4 regions of the Priestia sp. SB1 genome follow, and region 4 is predicted to be linked to each of the others. Evidence: riboswitches for the same ligand, from Rfam matches in the RefSeq annotation. Region 4 holds a riboswitch; each other region holds the start of a gene.
The links. A riboswitch is a leader RNA that binds a small molecule or an ion and turns the genes downstream of it on or off. The one in region 4 is predicted to bind cobalamin.
Positions count from the first base shown of each region.

Region 1 (7,782 bases), on a different contig from region 4:
TCGGTGACCTTGTTCAATATGTCAATGCCGTTACGGAAGAAGAAATCAATGATTTATTTGCTGAATATGCAGACGCGTATGAATTTGTTTACGGTGATTATTCTGCAGAAGACTGGGAGTCTAGCGTAAAAGTACAGGCAAGCTATGAAATTGCGATTAAACGTTTTCTAGACGAAGGCGGCTACAGCGCTTTTACGACTAACTTTGAAGATTTGTACGGCATGAAGCAGCTTCCAGGTCTAGCCGTACAACGCTTGATGGCACAAGGATACGGATTTGCTGGTGAAGGAGACTGGAAAACAGCGGCGCTTGACCGCCTGCTTAAAGTGATGAGCCACAATCAGTCAACGGGCTTTATGGAAGACTACACGTATGAATTAGCACCCGGACGTGAGTCAGTGCTTCAATCACACATGCTTGAAGTAGACCCGACGCTAGCGATAAACAAGCCAAAACTAATCGTTTCTCCGCTAGGTATCGGCAACCGCGAAGACCCGGCCCGCTTAGTGTTTGACGGTAAACAAGGAGAAGGTGTAGTCGTTTCCATGGCTGACTTTGGCACGCATTACAAGCTGTTAATTAACGAAGTATCGGCATTTGAGCCGGAAGTTCCAGCTCCAAATCTTCCGGTAGCGCGCGTGCTTTGGAACATTAAGCCGAACTTCCAAGACGGCGTTAAAGCGTGGATTGAAAACGGAGGAGGCCATCATACGGTTCTTTCATTAAATTTAACTACGGATCAAATTGTGAGCTATGCAAAGCTTGTGAATTTAGAGTACGTCATTATTAAGTAAGCATCATTACTTCCAAGGGAGCGCTGCTTCCTTGGAAGTGAAAATATAGCGTCAGTAAAAGAACGCCGTTTTTAGAAATAAATGAAAGCGTTTTAAATAAGTGTGGCAGGAAGAAAAACTAAGACAATACAAAGGGGATATAATCATGAGTAAAGTATCAAGTAAGTTTATCTTCTTCTTCGGCTCATTTGCCGGTATTTTATTCGGTTATGATATTGGGATTATTGCTGGTGCAGAAGGTCATATCCGTGAAGCGTTTCATTTAAGTCCGCTCTGGCTGGGAATTGTAGTTTCGTCGCTTATGGGCGGAGCAATTATCGGTTCTATTTTAAGCGGATTATTAGGTGATAAGTTTGGACGAAGAAAGTTAATTTTAATTTCCTCTATCATTTTTCTGTTAGGTTCCATCGGTTCAGCGATTGCACCAGAGGAAATTACGTTAACGATTGCGCGCATCTTTTTAGGTACAGCAGTGGGAACGGCTTCTTCGTTAGTTCCTGCCTATATGTCAGAAATCGCACCTGCTCATATTCGCGGGAAGCTTTCAGGTTTAAATCAGCTAATGATTGTAATTGGGTTATTGTTAAGCTATATCGTAGCCTTTATTTTTGAGCCGGTTCCAAACAGCTGGCGATTAATGCTTGGCAGCGCCGGTATTTTTGCAATTGTCTTATGCATCGGGATGATCAAGCTTCCGGAGTCACCTCGCTACTTAATTAAAAACGGAATGGCAGATAAAGCGCGTGAAGTGCTGCGCACGCTTCGTTCCTCAGCAGCGGAAGTCGAAGCTGAAGTATCTGAAATTCAAAGCGTAGCTGTGCATGAACAATCAGGCATTAAACAGCTGTTTCATAAAAAGTTTCGTTTAGCATTAATTATCGGTGTCGGAATGGCAACTTTTCAGCAAATTCAAGGCTCAAACTCGATTGTTTATTATGCAACAAGCATTGCCCGTCAAGTTGGTTTAGCGCCGCAGGTAGCTGCTGGTTTTACGGTTATTGTTGGGGTAATCTTCGTTGTGACAACACTTATTTTTCTGCAGTTTGTTGATAAATTTAATCGCCGTACTATTCTTACGGTTGGCGGAGCGGGAATGGCTCTTTCCTTTTTTACCCCGGCTATTCTTGGAGCAGTAGGCGTTAATGAATCCGTCGTGAACTGGGTTACGTTAATTGCACTTTGCTGCTTTATCCTGTGCTATGCGTTTTCTTGGGCGCCGCTTACGTGGATCATTGTAGGAGAAATTTTCCCGCTTTCTGTACGCGGAATCGGTGCTGGTATTTCATCTGCCTTTAACTGGACAGGATCGCTTGCAGTAGGGCTTGTGTTTCCTATTTTAGCCGATCAGTTTAGCTTAGGTGTGATCTTTTCAACGTTTGGGATCATTTGTATTCTCGGATTATTCTTCATACGCTTTGTAGTTGTCGAAACTAAAGGGCGCAGCCTAGAGCAAATTGAAACAGACATGGCAGCTCGTTCTGAAAGAAATTCGTTAAGTCCAGTTGAGCGTAATAAATATGTTTAATTGTCGTAAATGTTTCAAATGTAAGGTGCTGAGATAAAAATATTTTAGCCGAAGTGAAAAACGAACCACTAATCAAAGTGTTTGATTAGTGGTTCGTTTTTTATGGTGAACGCAGGTTTCAGCTGTTTCATTTCTTCTAGCAGTTGATTGGAGAGCAAGGCGAAGACTCCTGCGGGGCAACAAGCGGTTCAGCTCATGTCGGCCTTTGCTCGTCTTTGGATTATGCTCCAGCTCTTATTAATAGATACTGAGATTCTAGCTTTTATGTTGTCCTATCCGTGCTTAACAAAATGAAAGAATAGATAGGCTATGGAAACTCATTTAAATGTGCGTTCTTCTTACAAGAAGATAGTGACCTTCATCAGCAAATTTCCATATAAATAAGTAAGCTTGTTTACTTTTAACCAATTTTATTTAGTAATAGGAGGATTAACTAGTTGATGAATTTGACGCTTCATGAACGTTCTGAAAAGTTATTAAAGCAAAGAATTAAACAATTAAATCCGAGAGATCCATTCAACTTTGTTTTTATGGGCGACAGCAGAGGTGACGGACCAAACGATAATTGTTACACGATGAGCGGTGAATTTGAGCTTGTGTTAAAAAAGGCGGTGGAATTGAATCCGCTGTTTATTATTCATGGGGGAGACACCGTGTATACAGGAGAAAAGAGGTATTTGGAGCACTTTGTTAAGGTTGTCGAAAAAATAGCACCAAACATTCCCGTGTTTGTATGCGTAGGGAATCATGATGAATTAAACCTTGAAGAAAGCAACCTCGAAAACTTCAGAGCCACTATCGGAAAAGTGCACTGGGTCATTGATATTCCTGTCTTTAACTTCCGGTGCATCGCATTAAATAATATCATCAGTCCCAAGAATAAAATATATGGATTTACAGATAGAGAGCTGAATTATTTAGAGCAGCAGCTAGAGGATGCTCCTCGTAATACCGTTGTAGCCATGCATGCGCAGCCAAATATTGGCCGGTGGTCAGACCTGGGAGGTTTTCCTGTAACGACTCCTCAAAGTCAAGAATTTTTTGATTTAATTCAAGAACATCGCGTGAAAAAAGTGTTAGTTAGCCACGTGCATGCGTATGACGAGCAGTTTATTAGAAAAAACAGAAACGGGTCGTTTACGCTTGGAAGAGGCACTGATTTTGTATTATCAGGAGGCGCGGGTGCTCCCCTTGATTTTGAACCGCCTTTAATTTTAAATAATTATAATTTTACGGAGTTTTTTGTTAGCCGGTACGACATTTTAGGACCTCTTCTTTGGAAGGATTTTGGACGACCTCGAAGAAGTTGTTTGTAAAAACAAGAAAGTAGAAAGCTAGGTTCAAAAAAAAGAGGCTGGGAAAAAAGGGTTTTAGGCGAAATGAAAAATGAACCACTAATCAAGCATCTTGATTAGTGGTTCATTTTTTTATTAGGGTAAACGTAGATTTCATGTGTATAGGTCTTTCTAGTAGGTGATTGGAGGACAAGACGAAGACTCCTGCGGGAAAAGCGGAACAGGTGAGACCCCACAGGAGCTTATGCGACGAGGAGGCTCAGCGACCGCCCGCGGAAAGCGAAGTCTTATACGGAAATCAACTGCGGTGTCACAAGCGATTCAGCTCATGAATCCCATTTGCCTTTAGATTGGATTCACTTCGTTATGTCTCAACCTCTTTTGGAAAACCGTACGAAACCTTGTAGCAGAAGGCTAAGCCAAGCGTTATAATAGATAGTGAATGATGATATATTCTCTATATTTGTCATATATTTGTATTACATATGTAATTGAAGAAAAACATTCACTTGATATACTGTTTAATGACTTAACTTTATCTTAACATTCACAGTGAAATGCCTGTTTATAGAAACTTAGAACATACACAGCAAATGGAGGAGCTATCATGGCAAACGAAAAGATGCAAGAAGGACTCAATCGTTTTATTAAGGAAGATTTAAATGACCTTTTAGGTAGACTGTTCCCCCTAATGGACCGAGAATGTGCGGAAGAAAAGAGAATGCTTATCGAAACGGCGGTAGAGTACATTTATTCTTCAGGGTATCATCAAGGAGCAAAAGACTTGATCGAAACACATCGAAAAGATGATTACAAATTATTAAGGCAAAAATTAGCGTCAACGCCTCCTGAAAACTAATTTTTTTGAAATTTCTTTTGACAACATAAATGTAAGGTGTTAAGATGACTTTACATTCAAAATATTATAAACAATTAAAACTCTTATTGAGAGAGGCGGAGGGACTGGCCCTGTGAAGCCCGGCAACCATTTAACAATCTTGTTAAAAAGGTGCTACATCCTGCAAAGCGTACAGCTTTGAAAAATAAGAGAGGATTTCATAGATACTATGCCTCTCTATTCATAATAGAGAGGCTTTTTATTTTATGTAAAGGTGTTTTGAATGAACAATTTCATAGAAATGCATCAGGTGCTGTGTAACGAATGTACGCAGCTTAAAAGGGAAGACCGGTGAAAAGCCGGCGCGGTCCCGCCACTGTAATGGGGAGCAACTTATTAACCACTGTTTCATGTTGAAATGGGAAGGGATAGGAAGCGATGAACCTAAGTCAGGAGACCTGCCTGTTGTATGCACTTAAGCTCTACGGGATATAGAGAGGAGTGAGGAATACGTGTTGAGAAAAACAGGCTATCTCAACTTTAGTTAAGTATGCGTATCATCTCTCTTTTCATTTCGAAAAGGGAGATTTTTTAGTTTAGCGATAAAAAAATATACAGGGAGTGGAAAAAATGAGCAGTGTAAAAAGTTCAAATGTAGGTTATCCAAGAATTGGTGAAAAACGAGAATGGAAAAAAGCGCTTGAGCAGTTTTGGGCAGGAAAGCTAGAGAAAGATATCTTTCTTCAGGAAATTGAAGCTCTTCGTCTAGGACATCTGAAAAAACAGCGTGACGCAGGAATTGAATTAATTCCAGTCGGCGATTTTAGCTTATACGATCACGTGTTAGATACAGCCGCTATGTTTGGTTTGGTGCCAAAGCGCTTTGAATATAACGGAGGCCCGGTATCGCTTGAAACGTATTTTGACATCGCGCGAGGAACAAAAGGTGCGGTAGCTTCTACGATGACAAAATGGTTTAACACAAATTATCACTACATCGTACCCGAGCTTGAGGAATGTACGCCGGCACTTGTAGAAAATCGCCCGCTTCAATTTTACAAAGAAGCAAAACAAAAGCTGAATATCAAAGGCAAACCCGTTATTTTAGGTCCAGTAACATTTGTGAAGCTGTCAAAAGGATATAAAAAAAGTGAGTTTAAAAAAGTAGTTGAACAATTTGTTCCTCTGTATGCGACTATTTTAGCTGAGCTTCAGGCAGAAGGAGTAGAGTGGGTACAAATAGATGAGCCGGTTTTAGCTACAACGCTATCAAAAGAAGACCTGGCGCTCTATAAAGAAGTCTATGAAGCTTTGAAAAAAGCGGCACCGAATGTAAAAGTCATTTTGCAGACGTATTTTGACAGCGTAGATTACTATAAAGAAGTAGTTGCTCTTCCTGTTCACGGAATTGGATTGGATTTTGTACATGACCGAGGCGAAAATCTCACGGCGCTTAATAAATATGGTTTTCCAACTGATAAAGTGCTGGCAGCAGGAGTGATTGACGGACGAAACATTTGGCGTGAAAACTTGGACGAACAGCTTTTAACAATCAGTGAAATTGAAGAAGCTGTATCAAAAGACCGTTTGATTCTGCAGCCTTCATCAAGTTTATTACATGTTCCTGTCACGGTGAAAAGCGAAAAAACCATTGAGCCAATTCTAAAAAACGCGCTGTCTTTTGCAGATGAAAAGCTAAAGGAAATCACGCTTTTAACAAAAGCGGTGCAGCAAGGAAAAGAAGCAATTGAAAAAGAAATAAGTGTAAACAAACAGGCGATTCAAGCATTAAATGGATCATCTTTTCGAAATCACCAAGACGTGCAAAAAGAGCTGAAGCAGCTGGACAGCTATAAAGCAGAGCGCCAAGCGCCGTTTGACGTACGTCAACGCGTTCAACAAGAAGCGTTTCAACTGCCGCTTCTTCCAACGACAACAATTGGAAGCTTTCCGCAAACAAAAGAAGTGAGAAAAGAGCGTCTAAAGTGGCGTAAAGGAGAATTGAGCGACAAAGCGTATGAAGCGTACATTAACGCTGAAATCAAAAAATGGATTGAAATTCAAGAAGACATCGGCTTAGATGTCCTTGTGCACGGAGAGTTTGAGCGTACGGACATGGTTGAATACTTCGGTGAAAAATTAGGAGGCTTTCAGTTTACGAAGTTTGGCTGGGTGCAATCATACGGTTCTCGCTGCGTCAAGCCGCCGCTTATTTACGGAGATGTCTCGTACGAGCAGGCGATGACGATCAAAGAAACGGTCTACGCACGGTCTCTAACCAATAAGCCTGTTAAAGGAATGCTGACGGGGCCGATTACGATTTTAAACTGGTCATTTGTGCGTGATGATATCCCGCGCTACGACGTGGCAAATCAAATTGCGCTTGCTCTTAGAAAAGAAGTGGAAGCACTTGAAAGTCAGGGCATTTCAATGATTCAAGTAGATGAACCGGCGCTGCGTGAAGGACTGCCGTTAAAACGAGAAAACTGGGAAAGCTACTTGAGCGCCGCGGTGTATGCGTTCAAATTAGCCACGGTATCGGTGCAAAACGAGACGCAAATTCACACGCATATGTGCTATTCGGAATTCGAAGAGATTATTGATGCGATCAAAGCGCTTGATGCCGACGTGATTTCCATTGAAACGTCCAAAAGCCACGGTGAATTAATTTATGCGTTTGAAAAACATACGTATAACCAGGGAATTGGACTTGGCGTATATGATATCCACAGCCCGCGCGTACCGAAGCTTGAAGAGCTGACACGAAACATTGACCGCGCTCTAAAAGTGCTTGATCCTGCATTGTTTTGGATTAATCCCGACTGCGGTCTTAAAACAAGAGGAATCAGCGAGACGGTGGAAGCTTTAAAAGTGATGGTTGAGTCTGCAAAACAAACAAGAAAAAATTTATTACAAAACGCTTAATAACAAGAAAGTCAAGACCAAGCAGTGTAAACGCTACACTGCTTGGTCTTATGGGTTTTTTAAAGGCCAAAAATATCCATTGACACTTCCCGTAGATTTTTGTATCTTTTTAAAGGTGTTTTTAAAATCAGGGAGGTACAACATGAGTAACAACAGCACGCAGCACGTTAAAATTGTAACAGCGGATCCATCAGCGCTAGGCCTATTCGGACTTGCCATGGTGACACTTGTTGCATCGTTTCAAAAGCTTGGGGTAACCGATGGTGTTTCATTGGTATTGCCATGGGCAATTTTTTTAGGCGGAATAGGGCAGCTAATTGCGTCTATGCAAGATTTCAAACATAATAATACCTTCGGCGCAACTGCTTTTGGTGCCTTCGGTTTATTTTGGCTAGGTGTAGCGAT
Region 1 covers NZ_JBBJSS010000006.1:396,870-404,651, reverse strand. The annotation lists gene araA (L-arabinose isomerase) at 1-794, shown strand, start outside; gene WKH56_RS23995 (sugar porter family MFS transporter) at 940-2,319, shown strand; gene WKH56_RS23990 (metallophosphoesterase family protein) at 2,760-3,635, shown strand; gene WKH56_RS23985 (hypothetical protein) at 3,793-3,963, shown strand; gene WKH56_RS23980 (hypothetical protein) at 4,222-4,473, shown strand; SAM riboswitch class I at 4,554-4,664, shown strand; cobalamin riboswitch at 4,744-4,932, shown strand; gene metE (5-methyltetrahydropteroyltriglutamate--homocysteine S-methyltransferase) at 5,083-7,377, shown strand; gene WKH56_RS23970 (acetate uptake transporter) at 7,520-7,782, shown strand, end outside.
Region 1: it holds a riboswitch for cobalamin, as region 4 does, so the genes downstream of both, metE (5-methyltetrahydropteroyltriglutamate--homocysteine S-methyltransferase) here and nikA (nickel ABC transporter substrate-binding protein) in region 4, are expected to answer to the same signal.

Region 2 (7,782 bases), on a different contig from region 4:
CAGCAAAAGAAAAGTGGAATAAATTCGCTCAATCTGAAGAGGGAAAAAATATCATTGATTCATTCATTGCGTTTATGAAATCAATTTGGCACGGTATTACTGCTCTATTTGGCAGCAAGTAAATAATTTAAAATAAGCGCCTCTAAAATAGAGATGCTTATTTTTTTTACACTTTACACCTGTTATCACGTAAACTCATTTTAGTTCATAGAATACAGATAAAGGAGTGTTTTAAATCCAAATCTTATGGTTTCTTTTAAGTATAATCACTAATTATGGGCATTACTTTATTGGTGTTGGAACGATCTATTTTTTAATTTCTTATTTGTTCAATCAAATTGATGAATATATAAATACAGGGAATACGTTAGAGAACACAAGGCAGCACAAAACAAAAAATCATTTTCACTAATAATTTAAAAAATACAAAACAGATAATTTGAAATTTAAAAGTAGGACAACCTTATGTCTTACTTTTTGTTAACCTAAATATAACCTACCCTTAACGCTACACTTTGTTATATAAGCTCTATTTTTTCACTCAAAATATTTTCTTTTTCATCAAAAAATGTAAGATTAAGAAAATTAATTTGTTGAGAGAAAGAGGGGTTTTTATGAAAAAAAGGACTTTATCTGCAATAATATCTAGTTTTATTTTCGTTTCTACTTTGTTAGTCTATCCTCAAAACACAAAAGCGGCCGGACCTTTTATCGAAACTCAAAAGCAAAATACTCCTGTATACGAAAATAGAACAGGAAGCTTAGAGTTAGTAGGGTATCTAAACCAGTTTCAACAGTTTTCTCTGGTTAAAGAAATTAATCCAAACTGGTTTCAAGTTAAATATGGAAACTCAAATGGTTATATACTAAAAAGCGCGGCTAACCCTGTGCTATACCCAAATTTTAAAAATGTGAATATGAAATATAAACACCCTAAAGAGGCTATTATTACTTTAAAGGATACCCCAGTATTTGATAATACTTCAGGGAAGTTGGTACAATTTGCAACAATTAAGGAAAATAGACGATACCCAATCTTATATCCTGCAGGAAACTGGTACGCGGTAGATGTGTCAGGAAGAATTGGTTTTGTATATAAGGCAAATGTGAAACCAGACAAAGGTATTCCTGTTTTAATGTATCATCATTTACTAAAAAACTCTGAAAACACCAATTTTAGAAATAGCTCCACGATTACTCCAGAGGAATTCAAACAACAAATGGAGTACTTACACCAAAAAGGGTACGAAACAATTACTACAAGCCAATTAGAGCAATATATAAAGGGGAATTTAAACCTTCCTGGTAAAACTGTGCTCGTAACATTTGATGATGGCTTGAAAACGGTCTTTCTATACGCTTATCCAGTCCTTAAACAGTACCATATGAAGGCAGCGGCTTTCTTAATTACATCACGAATTACAAATACTCCATCTAACTTCAATCCTAAAAAACTCCAAACACTTTCAAAAGTAGAAATGAATCAGATGAAAGATGTATTTGAATTTCAAGGCCACACTCATCAACTTCATTCATTAAATTCCAAAAATATGTCTGCTGTTGTCACACAGCCGCTTTCAACAGTCCGTAATGATTTAATGATTAACAAAACTCAATTTAATGCAAAGGCATTAGCGTATCCTTTCGGACAGTACAACACCTCCACCATTAATATATTAAAACAAGTAGGCTTTACAAGTGCTTATACTACCCATAATGCTTATGTACATATTGGGGATGATCCCTACCAAATTAATCGTTTTGGTATTGAGCCACATTTGCCTTTAGAAAAGTTTCGTTCAATCTTCGAATAAACAAAAACGACCTTTAAAGGTCGTTTTTGTTTATAATGGTAATTAATAACCAATAAAAGCGTAGCGGTATACAGCGTATATTGTAGGCGATAAAATAACATATATTATAATTATATTTCCTACAGTAGTAAATTCACGCTTCCTAAAAACAAATAGCGTATATGTAATTTCCCATAGAACCCAAAGTACAAAGAACATTTTCCAAAAATCCTGACTAAGGAATCTGTATTCCAAAACGTAGAAAATTAATCCAAGCAAACTTATTAAGGAAAAGAGCAAATCTAATTTAGATAATTTGGTATTATAACCACCACTTAAAATTGACATAACAGTATTAGTTCCAATAATCCCGATATAAAGAACCCATAAGATAATCACTAAAGTAAATCGCACCTCTCCATTTTTCTGTCTCTTTCTTTCATTCTTCCCGCTTAAAGTTATTATAAAAGCTCATTTAAAATTAATTTAGAGAAAAGTTACAATTTACCAAAACCAGTCATTAAAATTAACATCTTGCAAACTCTTTAGGTGATCATTGTCAAATAAGAGAGAGCATTAACGAATAATAGAGTTCCATTTTAAAAGACATTGATATATGTAATTTAATTGATTAGGGAAAAATATATCCAGAGCATTGTTTGGAGAAAGGGAACCGTCTGAGCAAAAGTACTCCACTAAAAAGATTTCTACAGTAGAAGTAATATATCGCTTCCACTCCTTTTCAGAAAGGGGAGAGACCAGTCCTTCCTTACTTCTAACTGTCGCACCCATTTCACTAATTGTTACCATAATAGGTTTGCCGTTTTTACCCCAAAACTCTTTCCAAGCCATCCCCTCATCTAAAAGAAATGACCATCCTGCAAAGTCTTCATTTAAAACTCTTTCTAACTCACATAAACTGTATTTCAACTAAACGCATCTCCATTTCAGCACTATCTGCTTTCATTATAACCAGTTAAGATACGCCGAAACCTATAGCTTAATTCCACATTTAAAAGTAGTTATTAAATTATTAGTGAATGCTCTTCTTCTTAAATTGGCCGCCTCTTGCATCGTTTACATTTGCTGTTGCTAAGAACGCGCCAGAATCCACTTCTTCAACAATATCTTTCAATTTCGCTTCTTCTAATCGGTTTATGACACAGAAGATAACTTTCTTTTCTTCGCCACTATAAGCACCTTCACCATTTAAATAAGTTACCGTTCTACCAAGACGATCCAGAAGGGCATCTCCAATTTCTTTAGGGTAATTGCTAATAATCCAAACAGACTTAGATTCATCTAATCCCTGAACAACAATATCAATCATTTTAAATGCAATGAAATAAGCAACCAAAGAATAAAGAGCACTATTTAAATCAAAGACAATGCCAGCGCAGCTTAAAATAAATAGGTTAATAATCATTACAACTTGTCCAACAGAGAAAGGGCTTTTATTACTTATAAGAAGGGCAACAATCTCTGATCCATCAAGCGATCCATTATTTTTTAATACAATGCCTATACCAATCCCCATTATAACTCCGCCAAAAATAGCGGCTAAGAACGGTTCTTTAGTGAGGGGCTCAAGGTGATGAAAGTATGTAGTAAAGAGAGCGGTCAGAGCAATTCCATACAAACTTTGAAACGAAAAAGTTTTTCCGATTTGTTTGTAACCTAAATAAAGAAACGGAAGATTAAGAATTACTAAAGATACTCCTAAAGCAATTGGTGTCAAAGCATCTAGCATTATAGATATTCCGACAACACCACCATCAATAATGTCATTTGGTACTAAAAAAGCTTCTAATCCAAAAGAATAAACTAGGGCTCCAAGTGTAATGAAAAAATAGTTTCTAATAAATTTTAGTAAAACGCCTTTCTTTTTACCCAAATGTTTTGTCATCAAACCAAACTCCTTTCATCAGCTTATTAAAAAAACCTTCTATTAATTGGTTATTTTTAAAGCAGCCAATCCCTGAAATATACTTAGGAAATTTGATTTCCACACAAACTCAAAAGAAAAATATTAGAAATAAAAAGTCACTTGCTAAAATTAGCAAATGACTTTTGTTTTTTTATAAATGTGCTTACTGTGGAAAGATATCAGCAAATACATCTTTTTCTTTCTAAAGCTTTTAGTTTTGTTTAGCGGCAAATTCTTTTAATTCCTCTTCACTTCCACCACAAAGAAACTTTACCCAAGTATTTCCTAAATCCCAAAATGCAACTCGAAAGCCTTCTACACTCTCAAAAACAAGCGCTCTCCATAAAACTTCCTCATTCTCTAAACTAGGATAAAGCTTGTTTGCAAAGCCAAGAAATTTAAATTCATTAGGATTTAAAATTGTATCATCTAATACTTCTCCTGCATCCTGGAATTTTTTAATTGCCTCTTCTTTAGTTAAATTAGTTGTTTTCATAACCATTCTCCTTTTTGTACTTATTTGTCCCTCAAATAATAGCTTATATTTTTCTTTATTGGATAAAAAAATCATCTTTTTTCTATTTACAAAGTAAAGGGTATGTTCTTTTAATTTGTCATTGTATATACACTCATCGAATGAAGATTAGATGGTTTAAATTTAATCAAACGTCATAAATTCAACAATTTACTCTTAATTCGAGATACTTAGTTATAATAAGTACGTTTATTAATTCGACAGGGGGATGTTAATATGGCAATTACTAATTTAAACAAAGACAATTTCACAAGTGAAATAGGCGAGGGAGTAGTTTTAGTAGACTTTTGGGCCCCGTGGTGTGGGCCGTGCAAAATGATTGCACCAATCTTAAATCAACTTGATCAAGACCTTAATGGCAAAGCGCAAATTAAAAAGTTAAACATCGATGAATACGGTGAAATCGCTCAGCAATATGAAATTATGAGTATCCCTACAATGCTTGTCTTCAAAGATGGTAAACCGGTAGACAAAGCTCTTGGCTATCAACCTAAAGAGAATTTAGCTAACTTACTTGAAAAACACATCTAATCTTAAAAGAAAATCATCTAGCCCAACGCTAGCTTGATTTTCTTTTTTCTCCTATTTAATCCCCATTACTCCTTTGTACCTTTTAGAACTTTTTACAAGTTAAAAGACACAGACCATCTATTCCTTTTACTAAAAAAATAGAACAGAATTTATTCGTGCTTTGAAATTCAAGAAATTTTACCCCAAATCAAAAAATGTATCTTAAAATACGAAAAATATGGGTGGCTTTCACCATAGAAAGCCTTAAATGGGAATTCGGTTTGAATCCGAAACTGCCCCTGCAACTGTAACGGCTACGGCCGGAGTCAGATACCAGCCTGTTTTTTTAACACTTTCCAGCTCTCCAGGGTGCGAGAGGAGGAACGAAGTTTAATTCGTTCTTATTCTCGCCCTCTGTAGATGCTGATGGCGAATTTTTTATACCCATAAAAAGTTTGCACAGGGTTCAGTGGGACCTTTTACATATTACATTTGAGGAGGAGATTTAATGTACAACCAACAACTAATCGACAATTTAAATAAAGCAATTGAAAGCCATTTTCCACTAATCGCTAAAGTAGAAGAAGGTATGAACACAGCTCGTATGGGTGTATCGCGTTTAGTAATGTTAGACCGTTATTCTTTAAAAGATACAGCTAAATTAACATTGACGATTGGCGATTTAGTAGTGCTAACAGTTAAAGAAGATCCTAAATGGCCTGTACGCGGAGTGGGTTACGTTAAAGAGATTTTAGACCACAAAGCAGTCATAGAAGTTGAAGAAGAATACAGAGGTGCTATTGAAAATTCTCAAGATGCTGAGAGTGGCTTAGTAACAAGAGATTTTAATTCATTTGAAAAAGTTCTAGAAATCTACTATGAACAAATTGCGAAACGTAATGCACGCGGATTGTCAGAAGTTGAATCCCCTAACGTAAGGGCAGATATCCAAAAAGCATATGAGCAAGAATTAGCTTCATCACGTTTTGTTCCGGCAGGACGAGTTTTATACGGTGCTGGTTCCGGTGCTCAAGTAACATTCTTTAACTGTTATGTAATGCCATTTGTCCCGGATAGTCGTGGCGGTATTGCAGAACACCGCAAACACGTTATGGAAATTATGAGTCGTGGCGGTGGAGTGGGAACTAATGGTTCAGCACTGCGCCCCAAAAATGCTCCTGCTAAAGGAGTAAATGGACGTTCTTCAGGATCTGTATCTTGGTTGGACGACATTGCAAAGCTAACTCATCTTGTAGAGCAAGGTGGTAGCCGCAGAGGTAAAAAAGAGTGTGTGCTTCTGCGTTAACAAACCTCGTGAACTGCTGGGAAACCTCGTTAGAAAAATCTTTGCTACAACGCAGTTGGAAACGACAAACGTGAACGCTTGAAAAAAAGATTTGGAGACAATCAGCATCCAAGCTCCTAAGTCAAAAGATAGGGAGAAGGTTCAACGGCCATCGAAACCACACCATTTGCTTTAAATATGGTGGAAGGGAGTAGACGTAGGGATTAAGCGATCCCGAAGTGCGAGGGTATCTAGAGAAAAGGTACAAGATATGGTCTGTTCTGTGGCGACATAGAAGAGTTAGAGTAGCGCCTAACGAAACGCATAATTCAGGCACAAATGATTATGCACAGTGATTGGCATCCAGATATTGTTGAATTTATCATTTCTAAAATGCAAAACCCGAAAATCCTACGTTTTCTTATTGCCAACTCAAAAGATCCTCAAATTATAGAAGAATCCAAAAAGAAATTAAACTTTACTCCGTTGTCACCGGACGATAAAGAGATGTATGAAGGTATTATTGCTGGAGACTTTAGCGCTTCCGCTAAGAAGAAAGCACAAGAGCTATTAAAAGATGGAGGCACGTATTCTGTACACAATCCTGAATTCTTAACCGGTGCTAATATCTCAGTCAATATTACAAAAGAATTTATGGCAGCTGTAAACAGCAACGGTGATTTTGATTTACGTTTCCCTGACATTGCTAACTATGATGAAGAGGAAATGAAAGTATATAACGAAGAATGGCACAAAGTTGGAGATGTTCGCGAGTGGGAAGCAAGAGGGCACAAAATAAAAACATATCGTTCAATTAAAGCACAAGAGTTGTGGAACTTAATTAACATATGTGCTACTTACTCTGCTGAACCAGGAATTTTCTTCATTGATAACGCTAATGAAATGACGAATGCTGCGGCATATGGTCAAAAAGTGGTTGCTACTAACCCGTGTGGTAAGGTTGTTTGCCTCACGTTAAACATCGCGGAATAAAGCGGGGAGGCTTCTATTTATTTGAATAGGTGCTAATCCGAGTCCGAAGGTAAGTGTAAAAAACTTATCAGGCGCAACGCATAGATAGTGAACCTGATTAATCAGAATATAATCTATCCACGAGGCCGCGACACATTTAGTGAAAAGGTATGCTGAACTGAACTAGAATGGACTAGTTGTAGTAATAATTTGAGGGATTATTATAATGAGGGAAACCTCCAGAACTTGTTGATAAAAAGCAACAGGGATAACATTTGGAACAACCTCTTGCTCCGTGGAGTGTATGTAATCTTGCCGCTGTTAACTTAGCAACAATGGCAAACAAAGAAACTGGAACTGTTGATTACGATCAATTACGAAAAACTGTAGAAATCGGTGTACGTATGCAAGATAATGTCATTGACTCTACACCTTACTTCCTAAAAGAGAACGAAAAACAAGCTTTAGGAGAACGTCGTGTAGGTTTAGGTGTAATGGGATTACACGATTTACTTATTTATTGTCGTGCACGTTATGGTTCAGAAGAAGGAAATGAAATTGTAGATAAAGTTTTTGAAACAATTGCTACAACTGCTTACCGAACTTCTATTGAATTAGCCGATGAAAAAGGTAGTTTTCCATTCTTAATTGGCAAAGACGATGCAGAAACAATGCAATTAAGACAAAACTTTATTAATACTGGGTTTATGAAAAAAATGCCGAAAGATATTCGTCAAGATGTTCTTAAGTACGGCATCCG
Region 2 covers NZ_JBBJSS010000002.1:6,399-14,180, reverse strand. The annotation lists gene WKH56_RS05345 (DUF1002 domain-containing protein) at 1-122, shown strand, start outside; gene WKH56_RS05340 (polysaccharide deacetylase family protein) at 615-1,814, shown strand; gene WKH56_RS05335 (hypothetical protein) at 2,370-2,723, opposite strand; gene WKH56_RS05330 (YitT family protein) at 2,827-3,699, opposite strand; gene WKH56_RS05325 (hypothetical protein) at 3,932-4,216, opposite strand; gene trxA (thioredoxin) at 4,472-4,786, shown strand; cobalamin riboswitch at 4,989-5,121, shown strand; partial or broken gene WKH56_RS05315 (vitamin B12-dependent ribonucleotide reductase) at 5,274-6,044, shown strand; partial or broken gene WKH56_RS05310 (vitamin B12-dependent ribonucleotide reductase) at 6,375-7,007, shown strand; partial or broken gene WKH56_RS05305 (hypothetical protein) at 7,301-7,782, shown strand, end outside.
Region 2: it holds a riboswitch for cobalamin, as region 4 does, so the genes downstream of both, WKH56_RS05315 (vitamin B12-dependent ribonucleotide reductase) here and nikA (nickel ABC transporter substrate-binding protein) in region 4, are expected to answer to the same signal.

Region 3 (7,782 bases), on a different contig from region 4:
TTTGATACGTGGGACTGGTTTCATGAAAATAATGTGAAAGCAAAGCGCCTCAATCACCTATATTATCTAATCCCGCATGAAGAATTTAAAGAGACCATTCTAGAAACGCTTCGTGAATCGTACCATACTGAAAATCAAGAATTTACGTTTACGGACAAACACGAAATTTTACTAGAAGCAGAAGAAAAAAAGATTGAAAAATATATTTACGACAAGCAAAAACAAATCATAAAAGAAAGTGTTGAAATTGCTAAAACAGCGTACAACGTAGGCATTGTATTTGCAGATACATATCAGTCTGAGTTAGGAAATGCACTGTGTCTAGAAAACGAAGATATCGACTTTTCCGTTATGGTGGACATGGGACGGCAAAAGATTGGGTTCCGTGCAGTAAAAGACGAAATCAACTTAGCAGAAATTGTTGGGCACCTTGGAGGAGGAGGTCACCCAAAAGCTTCTGGATGCAAGTTAACGGCTGAAACGTTTGCTCTTTTCGTCACGGATCACTTGTTTAAAGACGAAGAAAAAAGTGAATAAAGCGTATAAGGAGGAGATGATATGTCGTTTAAAGATTTAGTTGTTATTGTTACTGGAGCTGCGAACGGAATAGGTAAAGATGTATCCCGCGCATACGCGAAACAAGGAGCAAAAGTGGTATTGGCAGATGTGGACGAAACCGAAGGAGAGCGTCACGCAGAAGCTATTCAAAGACAAGGCGGAGAAGCCATTTTTGTGAAAACAGACGTCCGAAAAGAAGACGACATTTTAAATCTCGTTGAGAAAACGGTCGGTACGTATGGAACGATACATATTTTGATTAATAATGCAGGCGTTTCCCACTGGAAATCACCGTATGAGCTAACCATTGATGAATGGGATGACATTATCAATACGAACCTGCGCAGCGTGTTTCTATGTTCTCGCGAAGCAGCTAAAGTGATGAGGAAAAACGAAAGCGGAGGCTCCATTGTAAACTTAGCTTCTACAAGAGCTTCAATGTCTGAACCAGATACAGAAGCCTATGCTGCTACAAAAGGAGGAATCGTTGCTTTAACTCATGCACTTGCCGTTTCGCTTGGTGATGACAACATCACGGTAAATGCTATTTCTCCAGGATGGATTGAGACATCTGACTACGATGGCCTTCGTGAAATCGATCATACGCAGCATCCGTCTAATCGGGTAGGAACGCCAGCCGATATCTCAAGAGCGTGTATGTACTTAACAAACGTCGAAAATGATTTTGTAACAGGAGCTAACCTCGTAGTAGACGGGGGAATGACGCGAAAGATGATTTATGAACATTAAGTATCTATAAAAAAGGCTGAGATAAAAATATTTTAGACGAAGTGAAAAAATGAACCCTTGATCAAAATTTTTGATTAGCGGTTCGTTTTTTTATTACGGTGAACGTAGGTTTCACCTGTTTCGTTCCTTCTAGCAGTTGATTGAAGGGCACGACGAAGACTCCTGCGGAAAAAGCGGAACAGATGAGACCCCGCAGGAACGCAAGTGACGAGGAGGTTCAGCGGCCGCCCGCGGAAAGCGAAGTCGTGCACGGAAATCAACTGCGGTATCAAAAGCGGTTCAGCTCATATATCCCATTTGTTTATTTTAGATTGGATTCATTTCGTTATGTCTCAACCTCTTTTGATGATCAACAAAAAAAATAATTTTTCTGTTGACAGGTAATAATAATCATTGTAAAGTAAGTTACATAAAGTAATTAAATTTCAATTAATATTTTTTTAGTTTAATATCTCGAATTAGAGATATAAGAATTCATTATATCTTGTTTATCTCCTTTTATCAGGGGGAAGGGTATAAACATGCAATTTAAGCTTAAAAAAACAAACAATTAGGAGTGTGGAAAATGGGTTTTTTAGATAAATTATTTGATAAATCAAGTGATCAACAACAGGTTGGAAAAGATTTTTATGAAGCAATTAAAAACCGACGTTCTATTTATGCAATTGATAAAAATGTAAAAATGTCAGAAGAAAAAATTGAAGAAATTATTAACTTTGCGGTGAAACATACTCCTTCAGCATTTAATTCCCAAAGCGCACGCGTAGTCGTTTTATTTGGCGAACAGCATGATAAAGTGTGGAATATTACGAGAGAAGCGCTTCGTAAAATTGTTCCAGCTGAAAATTTTTCAGATACGGATCAAAAAATGAACTTATTCGGAAGCGGCTATGGAACAGTTCTTTTCTTTGAAGATCAAGAAGTAGTTGAAGGACTGCAAAAGCAGTTCGCATCTTACAGCGAAAATTTCCCGGTTTGGTCTAACCAATCATCAGGCATGCTGCAGCATGTGATCTGGACAGCTCTTGAGCTCGAAGGCCTAGGAGCAACTTTACAGCATTACAATCCATTGATTGACGATGAAGTAAAAGCAGCTTGGAATGTTCCAAGTTCATGGAAGCTGATTGCTCAAATGCCATTTGGTAATCCCGTGTCACCGGCGGGTGAAAAAGAATTTCAACCACTAAGTGAACGTGTAAAAGTATTTAAATAAGCAAAAAAAGGCACGGACAACATTATTTTAATTAAAGCAAAATCCGAACGATTCATCGTTCGGATTTTTTTATTGGTATGGCAAGCGTAGGTGTTGCGTATGTAGCTGCTTCTAGCGGTTGATTTCGTTATATCTCAGACCCTTTTTTACGGTAAATAGTTTGAATATTCTTTTATGTTTAACCTAAGAAAAATGCGGTTAAATAGGAGGAGTAGTCCTCAAATCTTCTGTGGAATTTATGCGCTATACATAAGCAATTCAACGATGTTTTACAAAAAAATAAAGTTTTTAACTTGGTTTTTTAGAGAATATTTGTTAACATATCCACTTGTGAGGTCTTAGTAAGAGGAGGATGATGTAAAGAATCCCATATCGGACGCAAGGGCGTAGATATGTGGAGTGGAAATTTTAAAGGAGGATATTATGTCTGATCAAGGAAATCAAGGAAAGTTTAAAAAATCAATATCGTTACTTGACCTAACGTTAATTGGGATGGGAGCTATTTTTGGTTCCGCCTGGTTATTTGCAGTTAGTAACGTAGCGTCAAAGGCTGGTCCAGCCGGAAGTTTTTCGTGGCTGATTGGCGGAGTCATTATTTTACTTATCGGTTTAGTGTATGCTGAACTTGGAGCAGCGCTGCCGCGTACCGGTGGAATTATCCGTTATCCGGTTTACTCACATGGTCATTTAGTGGGTTACTTAATTTCATTCATTACCATTATTGCTTACACAAGTTTGATTGCCATCGAGGTAACGGCTGTACGTCAGTATGTTGCGTTTTGGCTTCCTGGTCTAACTAAACATGGTTCTGAATCGCCTACTACAATCGGCTGGTTATTTCAGTTCGCGTTATTAACGCTATTTTTTATCATTAACTACGTAAGTGTAAAAGCATTTGCTAAGTCAAATGTTATTATATCTGTGTTCAAATATGCGGTTCCTCTTACAATTATCGTCGTGTTAGCTTATCACTTTAAATCAGCTAACTTTACAACTGGCGATTTTACTCCGTTTGGTTTTAATGGTATTCAAGCAGCCATTTCAACAGGTGGCGTTATGTTTGCTTACCTAGGACTTCACCCTATTGTTTCTGTAGCCAGTGAAGTTAAAAACCCGCAGCGTAATATTCCAATCGCGCTCATTATCTGTATTGTACTTTCAGCGATTATTTACACAGCACTGCAAGTATTGTTCATTGGTAACATTCCGGCTGATATGCTATCAGGAGGATGGGGAACAATTCAAGAGCAATTCTCTTTACCATTTAAAGATATTGCACTTATTTTAGGCCTTGGCTGGTTAGTAACGCTTGTTATTTTTGATGCTATTTTATCACCAGGCGGTAACGGGAACATCTTCATGAATACAACTTCTCGTTTAGTTTATGCTTGGTCTCGTAATGGAACACTATTTAAACGTTTCTCAAAAGTAGATAAGAAAACAGGAATTCCACGTGCGTCACTATGGCTATCGTTTGGAATGTCCGTATTCTGGACACTGCCATTTCCTTCTTGGGAAGCGCTAGTAAACGTATGTTCAGTAGCACTTATTCTGTCTTATGCGATTGCGCCAATTTCAGCTGCTGCATTCAGAGTAAATGCAAAAGACCTTAAAAAGCCTTTCAAATTAAAAGGCATGAGCGTTATTGCTCCCGTGTCATTTATCTTCTGTTCATACATCGTATATTGGTCAGGATGGACGACAATTTCTTGGCTTCTAGGATCACAGCTTCTAATGGTTGTTATCTACGTAGCATTTAAGAAATACGTACCAACTGACGTTGTAAAATTTGCACAGCAGCTTAAATCTGCTTGGTGGCTAGTTGCTTATTATATTATTATGCTTGTTATCTCTTACCTAGGCTCATTTGGTGGAGGACAAGGTGTGCTAAGCAACCCGCTTGACTTAATTTTAATTGCTCTTGTTTCAATCGGTATTTTCTACTGGGCGAAATACACGGGTTTACCAAAAGCAGTTATCGATACGGATGATTAATAAAAAACACGGCATGAATTCATGCCGTGTTTTTCGTTTGTATAGGGGTGTACTCTATTTATTTATCAAACAGCCACGTTTTTAAGATAGCAGCATACTCACGAAAGTAGGCTTGAAGTTTAATTGAATTTGGTGTCTTTGCACCTAAAGGATAAACGTCAAAACCTTGACGCTTGGCAATAATAGAGGCGCGAAATAAATGAAAATCACTGCTAACAAGCACGACTTTTTTGTGTTGAATATCAACTTTCTTTTTAGTGAAAGTGAAATTCTCAAAAGTAGAAGTTGACTGATCCTCTTTTATCATTCGATTCTTTTTAATTCCTTCTTTTCGTAGAAAACGATAGGCTGCTTCTGCTTCAGAAATTTCTTCATCGGATCCTTTTCCACCCGTTACGATAACTTTTGTTTGTTTATGAGTCTTTAAATAAGATAAAGCCGTTTTTGCTCGTTCTTTTAAACTAGGAGACATTTGATCTCCGTCTACTTTGGAACCTAAAATGAGCACATAATCTGCTTTTTGCGGAACAGGCTGATGAGCGGTTTGATACATACAAAAAGACATGATTGCTATGTAAAGAACAAGCAAACTAATAAAGATATAAATGATTTTTTTCTTCAACTACGAGCACCTTCCTAGCTATTTCATAAGATGTTTGGAAAATAATTGTTATTATAGCATACGAGACCCAAATAAGTATAAACACAGTAATATATAATAATAGAAGAAAATCGTTATTGTGAATGGTTATAAAATTCGTTACAATAAAGAATAAATGATTTTAAAAGTGCCTCTAAGGAGGATAATAGGGAAATCGGTGTAAATCCGGTGCAGCCCCCGCTACTGTAAATGTGGATGAACCTGCAAAGACCCACTAGTCAAACTAGGAAGGATGCAGAAGTAAAATGAAGCATAAGCCAGGAGACCTGCTTTTAAAAACCCCTTATTTTTCGGTGGGAGAAATAAGTCAAGACAATGTGTTAATGAGCGCATGACCAAACCTTGACTTTTACAGTTAAGGTTTTTTTATGTGATAGGGAGTGGAAAAAGTGAAAAAAGGAAAACCTCTTATGATTCAAGGAACGCACTCAGACGCTGGAAAAAGCATGATTGCTACAGCGTTTTGCCGTATTTTTAAAGAAGACGGCTATCAAACTGCACCGTTTAAATCGCAAAATATGGCGCTTAATTCATACATTACAATGGATGGAAAAGAAATTGGAAGAGCGCAAGGAATTCAAGCTGAAGCGGCTGGAGTAGAAGCAACAACCAATATGAATCCTATTTTAATTAAACCAACTCGTGATCATGAATCTCAAATTGTCGTTCATGGAAAGCCGCTTCGTAATATGTTTGCTTTTCAGTATCGGCAAGAATTTTTTAATGAAGGTTTGAACGTTATCACGGAGTCTTATAAAGAGCTTGCCAATCATTATGATCGAATTGTGATTGAAGGTGCTGGAAGTCCTGCTGAAGTGAATTTGAACGATCGGGAACTGGTAAATATGCGCGTAGCAAAGATAGCCCAAGCCCCTGTTGTGTTAGTAGGAGACATTGATAAAGGAGGGGTTTTTGCGAGTCTGGTGGGTACTCTTCAATTGCTTCCAGATGAACATAAACCTAGAGTAATTGGAGTGTTAATCAATAAATTCCGAGGAGACTTAGAGCTTTTAAAACCGGGATTGAAGTGGTTTGAAGAATACACGGGAGTTCCGGTACTAGGAGTGATTCCTTATATGCACGACGTGGAAATTGACGCTGAAGATTCGCTATCACTCAGAAATTACTCAACGCTTGTGAATCCGTTAAAAGAAATCGATATTGCGGTTATCTCGTATCCTCGCATCTCAAATTTTACAGACATTGATCCTCTAAGCTTAGAAGAAGACTGTCATGTGAGACTTGTAACCAAGCCATCACAACTAGGTACGCCTGATTTAATTGTTTTACCAGGAAGCAAAAATACGATTGAAGATGCGCAGTTTTTACAAGAAAGCGGCCTGGCTCTAGCCATTAATCAAGTCTTGAACGCAACGAACGCTCACGTTATTGGCATCTGCGGGGGATATCAAATGTTAGGCGAGACAATTACGGACCCCGATGCAGTAGAGTCCCGGATTGAATCTATTAAAGGGCTGGGTTTGCTTCCAGTGGAAACCGTTATGACAACCAGCAAAAAAACAGAAAGAGTTTCTGGATATGTTCAGTTAGAGAGTGAGAAGGTTTCGATTGAAGGCTATGAAATTCATATGGGAAAGACGGTTTCTAAAAGCATAACGGAAGCCTTTGCGGTGGTAGATGATCAAAAAGAAGGAACGGTTAAAGACAACATCATTGGCACGTATGTTCATGATGTGTTTCATAACGATGCTTTGCGCAGAGCTTTGCTTAATCAAATTCGTAAACATAAAAAATTGCCGCCTATTACGGATACATTCAACAGTCGCCTGCAAAAAGAGGAGTCTTTTTCAAAAGCAGCAGCATATGTGAGAGAAGCTGTAGATATGGAAAAGCTGTATCATTTAATAGACAACTATAAAAGCCCGGAGCAAGCACAAAAAGTGTAGCTTGTAGAGGTTTTCGCTTGTTTTTTCACCGAGAACTTTAGTACGCTATTCTACGTTGCCTAGTTCAACAGTCTAGCACTCGTAACAAATAAAAGATGATTGTTTCCAATACTATGTAGGATGGAAACATGGTTTATGGACAGGAAAATGAATGGTTAATGTAATGTAAAACATCACGCCTCGTTTCCTAGAGGAGCTGAAAGTATTGATTTTTAAACGTATTTTTTTAAACAAAGCATCTATTTTATACATAGTCAGTTTATTTATTGTATGTACTTCGGTGATTATGGGAGTATTTATTGGTACAGTTTCGTTAACCGTAGGAGATACAATCAAAATTATTATTGGCCACCTTACCGGACTATCCTTATATCACGGTCCGGAAAACATGGATTTAATCATTTGGCAAATTCGTTTTCCAAGAGTACTGGTGGCATTTTTAGTAGGAGCTTCGCTTTCAATAGCAGGAGCTGCCTTTCAAGGGCTATTAAGAAACTCTCTTGCAGATCCTTACACGATCGGAGTTTCCTCAGGTGCAACCCTTGGCTCTGTCATGGCAATTTATTTTCACTGGAGTATTTTTGGTTTGTCTATCTTCACGCTGCCTGTAGTCGGCATCGTATCTGGTTTTATTACTCTTCTTTTAGTTTTTGGTATTACGAAACTCGCAAGCGGCAATTTGGCCAATGAAACTATCA
Region 3 covers NZ_JBBJSS010000005.1:240,255-248,036, reverse strand. The annotation lists gene WKH56_RS19460 (DHH family phosphoesterase) at 1-537, shown strand, start outside; gene WKH56_RS19455 (glucose 1-dehydrogenase) at 559-1,308, shown strand; gene WKH56_RS19450 (hypothetical protein) at 1,449-1,673, shown strand; gene WKH56_RS19445 (nitroreductase family protein) at 1,874-2,521, shown strand; gene WKH56_RS19440 (APC family permease) at 2,945-4,516, shown strand; gene WKH56_RS19435 (YdcF family protein) at 4,575-5,138, opposite strand; cobalamin riboswitch at 5,286-5,465, shown strand; gene WKH56_RS19430 (cobyric acid synthase) at 5,558-7,084, shown strand; gene WKH56_RS19425 (FecCD family ABC transporter permease) at 7,290-7,782, shown strand, end outside.
Region 3: it holds a riboswitch for cobalamin, as region 4 does, so the genes downstream of both, WKH56_RS19430 (cobyric acid synthase) here and nikA (nickel ABC transporter substrate-binding protein) in region 4, are expected to answer to the same signal.

Region 4 (7,782 bases):
TCAATATCGTATCATCCTTTATCGTATCTAATTATCCTTCTTCTCAAACAATAGCGAGAAAAGAAGAGAAAAGCAACGAATTTAAATATATTTGGCTGTGAATACTAAATTGAAGCGCTACATAGTCCACTTATTTGACAAAACATGCTAAAATAACTGATGATAACCTGCATGTGCTGCTGTTTATACAAAAGAACTGGATCAAGGTTTCTCAAAAATCATTTATACACTGCTGACATTTTGATGAATAGGAGAGGCTACGTGATGTCTAAAAGTGATCATGAAAAGCAACAGATGAGTCGGGCTGATATGAAAAAACAAGCTAAAACATCCTCGCAAAACCTTGTGATGAACGTACTCATTGCCATTGTATCTGTATGTATTTTAGCTCTTATTATAAATATTTTTGTACTAATGAAATGAGCCGTTATGCTGCTCATTTCTTTTTGTTAGGTTCAGCTTTTATTGAAGAGTTTGAGGTCTCTTTCACTAGAGAGCACATTGTGAATAGCATATCTTTTTTTTACAAATGATAGTTGTGATATGATAAAGCAATAATACATTAGACAAAAAGCTGGAGGTTACTTAGTATGCCATTACTTAGATTTGATGTAATAGAAGGAAGAGACGAAAAAGAGTTAAAAGCATTACTAGACGCTACTCATCGAGCGATGCTAGAAGCCTTTGGCGTCCCAGAACGCGATCGTTATCAAATTGTACATCAGCATCCTGCTCATGAAATGATTATTGAAGATACAGGTCTTGGCTTTGAGAGAAGCAAGGATTTGGTTATTATAAGTGTGACGAGCAAACAGCGAACAGAAGAGCAAAAACAAGCTCTTTACAAATTAATTGTAAAAGAGCTGGGAGAAAGCTGCGGAATTCAGCCAAGCGACATTATGATTTCAATTGTTGAAAACGGTAATGCTGACTGGAGCTTTGGTATGGGAGAAGCTCAATTCTTAACTGGGAAATTATAAAATGGTTTATTATCTAGAGAAGCCCTTATTTCTAAGGGCTTTTTCTCATTTTGTCTATAAAAATATTATTCTCTTAGTCACATCTTACTCAAAATTAAATACAGACATCTGTCAAATGAATGATACAATAAGCTTATATGCCGTTTTGAGTGGGAAAACCAAAAAAGAGTTCGGCGTACTAACTTCAGAACAACAATAATTTTACATAAAGATGTAAAGATTTAAAGGTTAAAAGAGAAATGTATAAAATCTGTAAAACAAAAGAACAGTTACGCGTTAAACATAGGAGTAAAAGGTTCTTCACGTGTTTTTTCGGATAATAAGAGAAAGTAATTTTGATCATTGAGGAGGAACTTAGAATGTTTGGATTTGATGCAGATGTATCGCCATTAGTGCGAATTAAAGTAATTGGAGTCGGCGGTGGAGGAAATAACACCGTTAACCGTATGATTGAACATGGTGTACAAGGGGTAGAATTTATCGCCGTTAATACGGATGCTCAGGCGCTTAATTTATCTAAAGCAGATGTGAAAATGCAGATTGGTGCGGCATTAACGCGAGGATTAGGTGCAGGAGCTAATCCAGAAGTAGGAAGAGAAGCTGCAGAAGAAAGCAGAGAGCAAATTCAAGAAGTACTGCAAGGCGCAGATATGGTATTCGTAACAGCTGGCATGGGGGGAGGCACTGGTACTGGAGCAGCTCCGGTTATTGCCCAAATTGCCCGTGAACTAAATGCTTTAACAATTGGAGTAGTTACTCGCCCTTTCAAGTTTGAAGGAAATAAACGTACCAAGCAAGCAGTAGGCGGTATTACTGCGATGAATGAATCGGTAGATACCCTTATTGTCATTCCAAACGACCGCTTGCTTGAAATCGTTGATAAAAAGACACCTATGCTTGAAGCATTCCGTGAAGCAGATAATGTTCTTCGCCAAGGTATTCAAGGTATTTCAGATTTAATCGCTGTTCCGGGGCTGATTAACCTTGACTTTGCTGATGTAAAAACAATTATGTCTAATCAAGGATTTGCGCTTATGGGTATCGGACGAGCTTCGGGATCAGATCGAGCAATTGAAGCAGCGAAAAAAGCGATTTCTAGTCCGCTGCTAGATGCATCGATTGATGGAGCAAGAGGCGTGCTGCTGAACATTACGAGCGGCAGCAGCCTGAGTCTTTACGAAGTACAGGAAGCAGCAGATATTGTCACGTCCGCTTCTGATCAGGACTTAAATATGATTTTTGGATCTGTGATTAATGAAGATTTAAAGGACGAAATGATGGTAACCGTTATTGCCACTGGATTTGATGATGAAGATATTTCACCATCAGCTTCCACTTCTAGAGTTTCAAGAGCACGCTACTAAATTAAATAACCAGCTTTTATGGTGGCAATTGTTTTTCAATTGCCTTAAAAGGGAATCCGGTGAAAATCCGGAGCGGTCCCGCCACTGTAACAAGGAGCCTTATGTCAAAAAGCCACTGTCTATTTAGAGACGGGAAGGCGGTATAAGGCAATGACTTGAAGCCAGGAGACCTGCCATAAATCGCAGCACACAATAACCTACGAGGATAGGGAGGTGTTTTGGCAGAATCAAAAATACGATAAACAAGGGATACGTTTATCTGAATTTGTTGTGAAGGCAAGCACTTCTTTTTAGAAGTGCTTTTTTTTGTGTATTAAAATAGAAGGTGGAAAAATGAATGATAAATAATAAAAAACTTGTATCTATGATATTTCTCGTGTTACTTTGCCTCACTGCTTGCGCTCCTAATGAAGAGAGCGTAAGTATAAAAGAAAGAAAGAAAACGGATAAAAGTGTGACGTTTTTATTTAATTTTACATCTGCAACGCTTGATCCTCATACGGACGATAATTATACAGCAGTTCGTGGGGGAGTAGGGGAGACGCTTGTTAAAATCAACGACGATTTAAAAATAAAGCCTTGGCTTGCTGAAAAGTGGGAAACGAAAGATAACGGCCTTACATGGACATTTATGATAAGAAAGAACATCATGTTTCAAAACGGAAAAGCGCTGGATGCAAATGCCGTTAAGTCTTCTCTTCAAAGAACGATAGACCAAAGTTATGCGATGAAAAACGCTTTAAATATTAAAGAAATGAAAGCGAACAGTCATGCGCTGACAATTACATTAAAAGAACCAATGCCTAAATTTCCTTCTGAATTAGTGCATCCAAATACAGCTATTATAGATGTTGATGCTTCTAATATAGCTAAGAAGCCCATTGGTACGGGTCCATTTCGCGTCTTGTCTTTTGATCAAGGAAATCAAGTAAAATTAGAAAGATATGAAAATTATTGGGGTGGAAAAGTGAAATTGAAAAGTGCGATCTTTGGATTTAACGAAGATGCTAATGCGCGAGTTGCTGCTCTTCAATCTGGAACAGCCGATATTATTTATCGCCCGCCTTTAGAAAGCTTGGGCACTTTACAAACAGATCCGTCTTTTAAAGTAAGTGGAGTACCTAGTGTGCGCACCCATTTATTGCTTTACAATCAAACCAATGACGCATTAAAAGACGAAAATGTAAGAAAAGCTATCGATACCTTATTGAACCGAAAAGAAATTGTTAGCAGCATCATGAACAATCAAGCGGCAGCGGCTCGAGGTCCATTTTTACCCCAATTTCCTTTTGCTGATAGTACTGCTAATGAGCAAAGAGGTATGACATCTGCTAAAAAATATTTAGAGAAAGCAGGCTATCAAATCAAAAATGACAAAGCAATCAAAAATGGAAAGCCACTATCGCTCTCTCTTGTCACATACAGTTCTTTGCCAGAACTGCCTTTAATTGCTCAGCTTCTACAGTCTAATGCCAAAGAGTTAGGAATTACTATTAAGATTCACCTAGTTGAAGATAGCGATGAATATGTAATGGCAAAAGATGATTGGGATTTAGCATTGTACAGCCTTATCACAGCACCTAGAGGAGATGCCAGCTATTATTTAAGTACGAACTATTTGCCCGGCGGTGGTTTAAATGCCAGCCGGATTAATGATGATACGCTAACAAAAATGATAGAACAGTTAAATTCAACAGTAGATGACGCAAAACGAGATCAGTTAGCCAAACAAGCAACCGCTTTGATTAATAGAAAAATGCTGACGTCATCGATTGTACATCCAAACATTGTTGTTGCTTATAATCAAAAAGTGAAAAACTGGACAACAAATCCAAGCGAGTATTATATGCTGACTCAGCATTTAGACGTAACGCCGTAGTTAACATTGCAGCATAAGCAGAGAAAAGAAAAAGTATACAATGATCGCTAAAAGGATGTGACAGTAAACGTGCAAGAAGTACAAATGTATCAAATTAAAGAAGTAAAAGAAAAGGATGCTGAAGTGATTCAGTTTGTCATGAATATGCGGAATGAGCTATTTCCTATGCTGGAAAAAAATCAGCTTCCTGTGGATTTGCTTCATTTTAATGAACATTACGTTCAAGCGAAAGACGCTGCTTTTTTTGCAGCTGTTACGGAAAATCAACAAGTAATTGGAACCATTGGTTTATACGCTTACGATGGACGGTTTCATGCATTAAAAGAGCGATATGAACATAGAACTGCAGCTGAGGTTGTAAAATGCTATGTCGATCCAGCGTACCGGCGTCTAGGCATTGGACAGCAGCTGTTAAAAGCAGTTGAACAATTTGCCCAAAGTCATTTTTATGACACGCTGTATCTGCATACTCATCCTTTTTTACCTGGCGCTATTCCTTTTTGGGCTTCACAAGGCTTTATCAAAAGGCTAGCTGAACAGGATGAACCATGGAATACGCTGCACATGGACAGAAAAATACAACGAGTCGTAACGTAACGAGATCATACAGTAATTACCATGGAATCTGTATATGGGCTCATGCTATAATGAACGTAACTTACATTTATAGCCTGTAGGGCAAGTCCTTACAGAAAAGAACCACGTTTCGAATTGGCTGAAACGTGGTTCTTTTCTGTAAAAAACAAGTAACAAAATATTTTTAAAAATATATATGAAATCGCTTTCAAAATAATGAAATATATTATATAATTACTAGTGTTGTGTTGTACTTTGTTAGTGTTAAATCAATATCCTACATGTGTGAGCCGATTGCCTTATGGTAGTCGGCTTCCTTTTTTTATAGTAGAAGTCTAAAGGGAAACAGCGTTCGTTAAAATGGCTGTAATTGTCGTGATAATAGTTGTCCCAAAGGCCCACTTGAAAAGAAAGAAAAGAAAGAAAAGTAGCAATCATTCCAAACCCTAACAAAGAAAGCATTATCCATCACCTCTTAAAAAATTAGAAAATTCTATTAATTTATGTTATAGCATTAGAATTAATGTTAAAGTTTGGTATTTTTAAATAAGATAGCTTCAACCTAAACCTAAAAACTAAAAAAGCCGCCTTGTAGGCGACTGGTTTAAGCTAGGTCAGCTGTTATGGACTGCTTTTGAAGGTGATCAGACAGCAGGCTGTAGGCGATAATCTTCTTTTTGTATTGTTTCACGACGTCGACATGATCATGATAGCTGTATACGCATAGTCGAACAGCGTTTTTCCCTTTTTTCGTATCGATAACAAGTGGAGTTTCACTGTCTTCTAGGTGTTTATAATAGTCCTTATTTCCTTCATGGACATAATATTGTTTTAAAAATGTTGCTTTATTAAAATAATCAATCACTTGCATTTTGTCTTTGCCTTCTAAATGTTTCCCATCAACTGTGACAGTAGCGTTTTGATCATCAAGTGTTGGGTGTAATTGAAATTTAGTCATAAGCCATTTGACCACTGGAGTTGGAAGACACGTTATTAATATTTTGAGTCCACTTACAAGAATGATGGAAAGTAATACAATCCATGTCATAGTTAATCATCTCCGCTTAAATTAAATAAGATTACATACTTATTTTACCACAGAGAACGTGATTGCTTTTTGTACATTATGTGAACCTTCTTTAGTGAAAAGATGTATATGAAATGCGTTTATTTATGCACATTTAGGGAAATATAAAATTATAACAAATACTACATATAAAAAAGGAGAAAAAATTATGTTGTGGACGATTATTGGACTTTTATTTATTTTTTGGTTATTAGGATTAGTTTTTCATATTGGCGGCGGCATCATTCACATTCTTCTTGTCATTGCAGTGATTGTGCTGATCGTAAAACTTGTGAAACGAATTTAGATATAAAAAGCCTTTCCTTAGGGAAAGGCTTTTTATGTGGAGAGATTATAAAAATGAGCTGTATTTCGATATAAAAAATCATATGTCTCCGTTACAGAAACCCTTTTGAGACGTGCTATTTCCTGAACGGACTGATGCATCATTGATGGAACCGTTGTCTGGTTTTGAAAAGGTCCTTCAAATGGCCACGGACCATCTGTTTCGACCATCAAGTAGTCAAGAGGGTAATCTGTGGCAAGCGCTTGGATTTTAGGTTTATATACAATATCAGGTGTAACGGAAATATAGTAGCCGTTGTTTTTCATTCGTTCAACGGTTTTTTTAGCTCCTTTGAACCAGTGGAAGTGAGCTTTAGGCACAGAATGTTTTTCTAGTAAGTCGCACACGATCTCAGCATCTTCATATACAGCGTGAAGAATTAACGGTTTCCCCCATTTTTTTGAATGAATAATAAAAGCTTCAAGCAGCTCCAAATAGGGCTCTAGAGAAAGAGTATAGGTCTGACTTAAGTAATAAGGTAGACCAACCTCCCCAACAGCGATCATTTCTTCATTGTTTTGATCAATCCAAGCAAACAGCTCCGCTAATTCATTTGAAGAAGGCAGCATTTGTTCAGGGTGAAATCCGTAGGCAGGTTTCACGCAGGAATATAACTTGCTGATTTTTTGATTAAGTTGGCAAGAGTGTAATGTAGAAGATACAGAAATAAGCGCTTGTAACGAAGGATCCTGCTCAACTATGTCTTTCCAGCTTTTCTGTTCATATTGATCTAGATGAATATGCGAGTCAATAATTCGTTTCATAAATCATGCTCCTCCCAGCCTATTTTGTTTAAAAATAATACGTAAGAGAGTGTATGATTCTGTTAAGCCTCCACTTTATTTCTTATTTGTTTTCTGTTCCCCCATTTAGTAATAGATGAGAACGTATAAACAATAAGAGCTAACCAAATAAAACTAAAAGCAATAACATGAGCTTTTGTTAGCGATTCATGGTATAGAATGACTCCTGCTAGTAAAGACAAGGTTGGTGAAATATATTGAAGAATACCAAGCATTGATAATGATACTTTTTTAGCACTTTTTGTGAATAATAGGAGTGGTAAAGCTGTAACTACTCCACTGCCCATTAATAAAAGACTTGTTGAAAAAGAATCAAAAAACTGCAAGTGTGATTGAAACGTAAGGTAGCCTATGTATGCTAATGCAATAGGGGAGATGACCATCGTTTCAAGAGTCAATCCAATCGTTGAATCAGCTTTAATCTTTTTCTTTGCCAAACCATATAATCCGAAGGTAACAGCTAAGCTAAGCGAAATCCAAGGAACCACACCATAATGAAGACTAAGCGTTAAGACGCCGATTCCTGCTAGTATAAATGCAAAAATTTGAGCCCCGCTTAGTCTCTCTTTTAAGAAAATAACACCTAATAAAACACTTGTTAGGGGATTAATATATTGTCCAAGGCTCGCTTCTACTATTTTTCCATTAATGACAGCCCACATAAAAATGCCCCAATTTGCACTAATAAGTACAGACGCAGTAAAAAGGGACCAGAACAAGGATGGTTTTTTCACTATTTCTTTTATAAACGTAATGTATGTACGCCAT
Region 4 covers NZ_JBBJSS010000012.1:31,810-39,591, forward strand. The annotation lists gene WKH56_RS31400 (TRM11 family SAM-dependent methyltransferase) at 1-4, opposite strand, end outside; gene WKH56_RS31405 (hypothetical protein) at 265-423, shown strand; gene WKH56_RS31410 (tautomerase family protein) at 591-980, shown strand; gene ftsZ (cell division protein FtsZ) at 1,340-2,344, shown strand; cobalamin riboswitch at 2,347-2,537, shown strand; gene nikA (nickel ABC transporter substrate-binding protein) at 2,682-4,223, shown strand; gene WKH56_RS31425 (GNAT family N-acetyltransferase) at 4,293-4,820, shown strand; gene WKH56_RS31430 (YfmQ family protein) at 5,404-5,847, opposite strand; gene WKH56_RS31435 (lmo0937 family membrane protein) at 6,035-6,172, shown strand; gene WKH56_RS31440 (TatD family hydrolase) at 6,205-6,975, opposite strand; gene rarD (EamA family transporter RarD) at 7,038-7,782, opposite strand, start outside.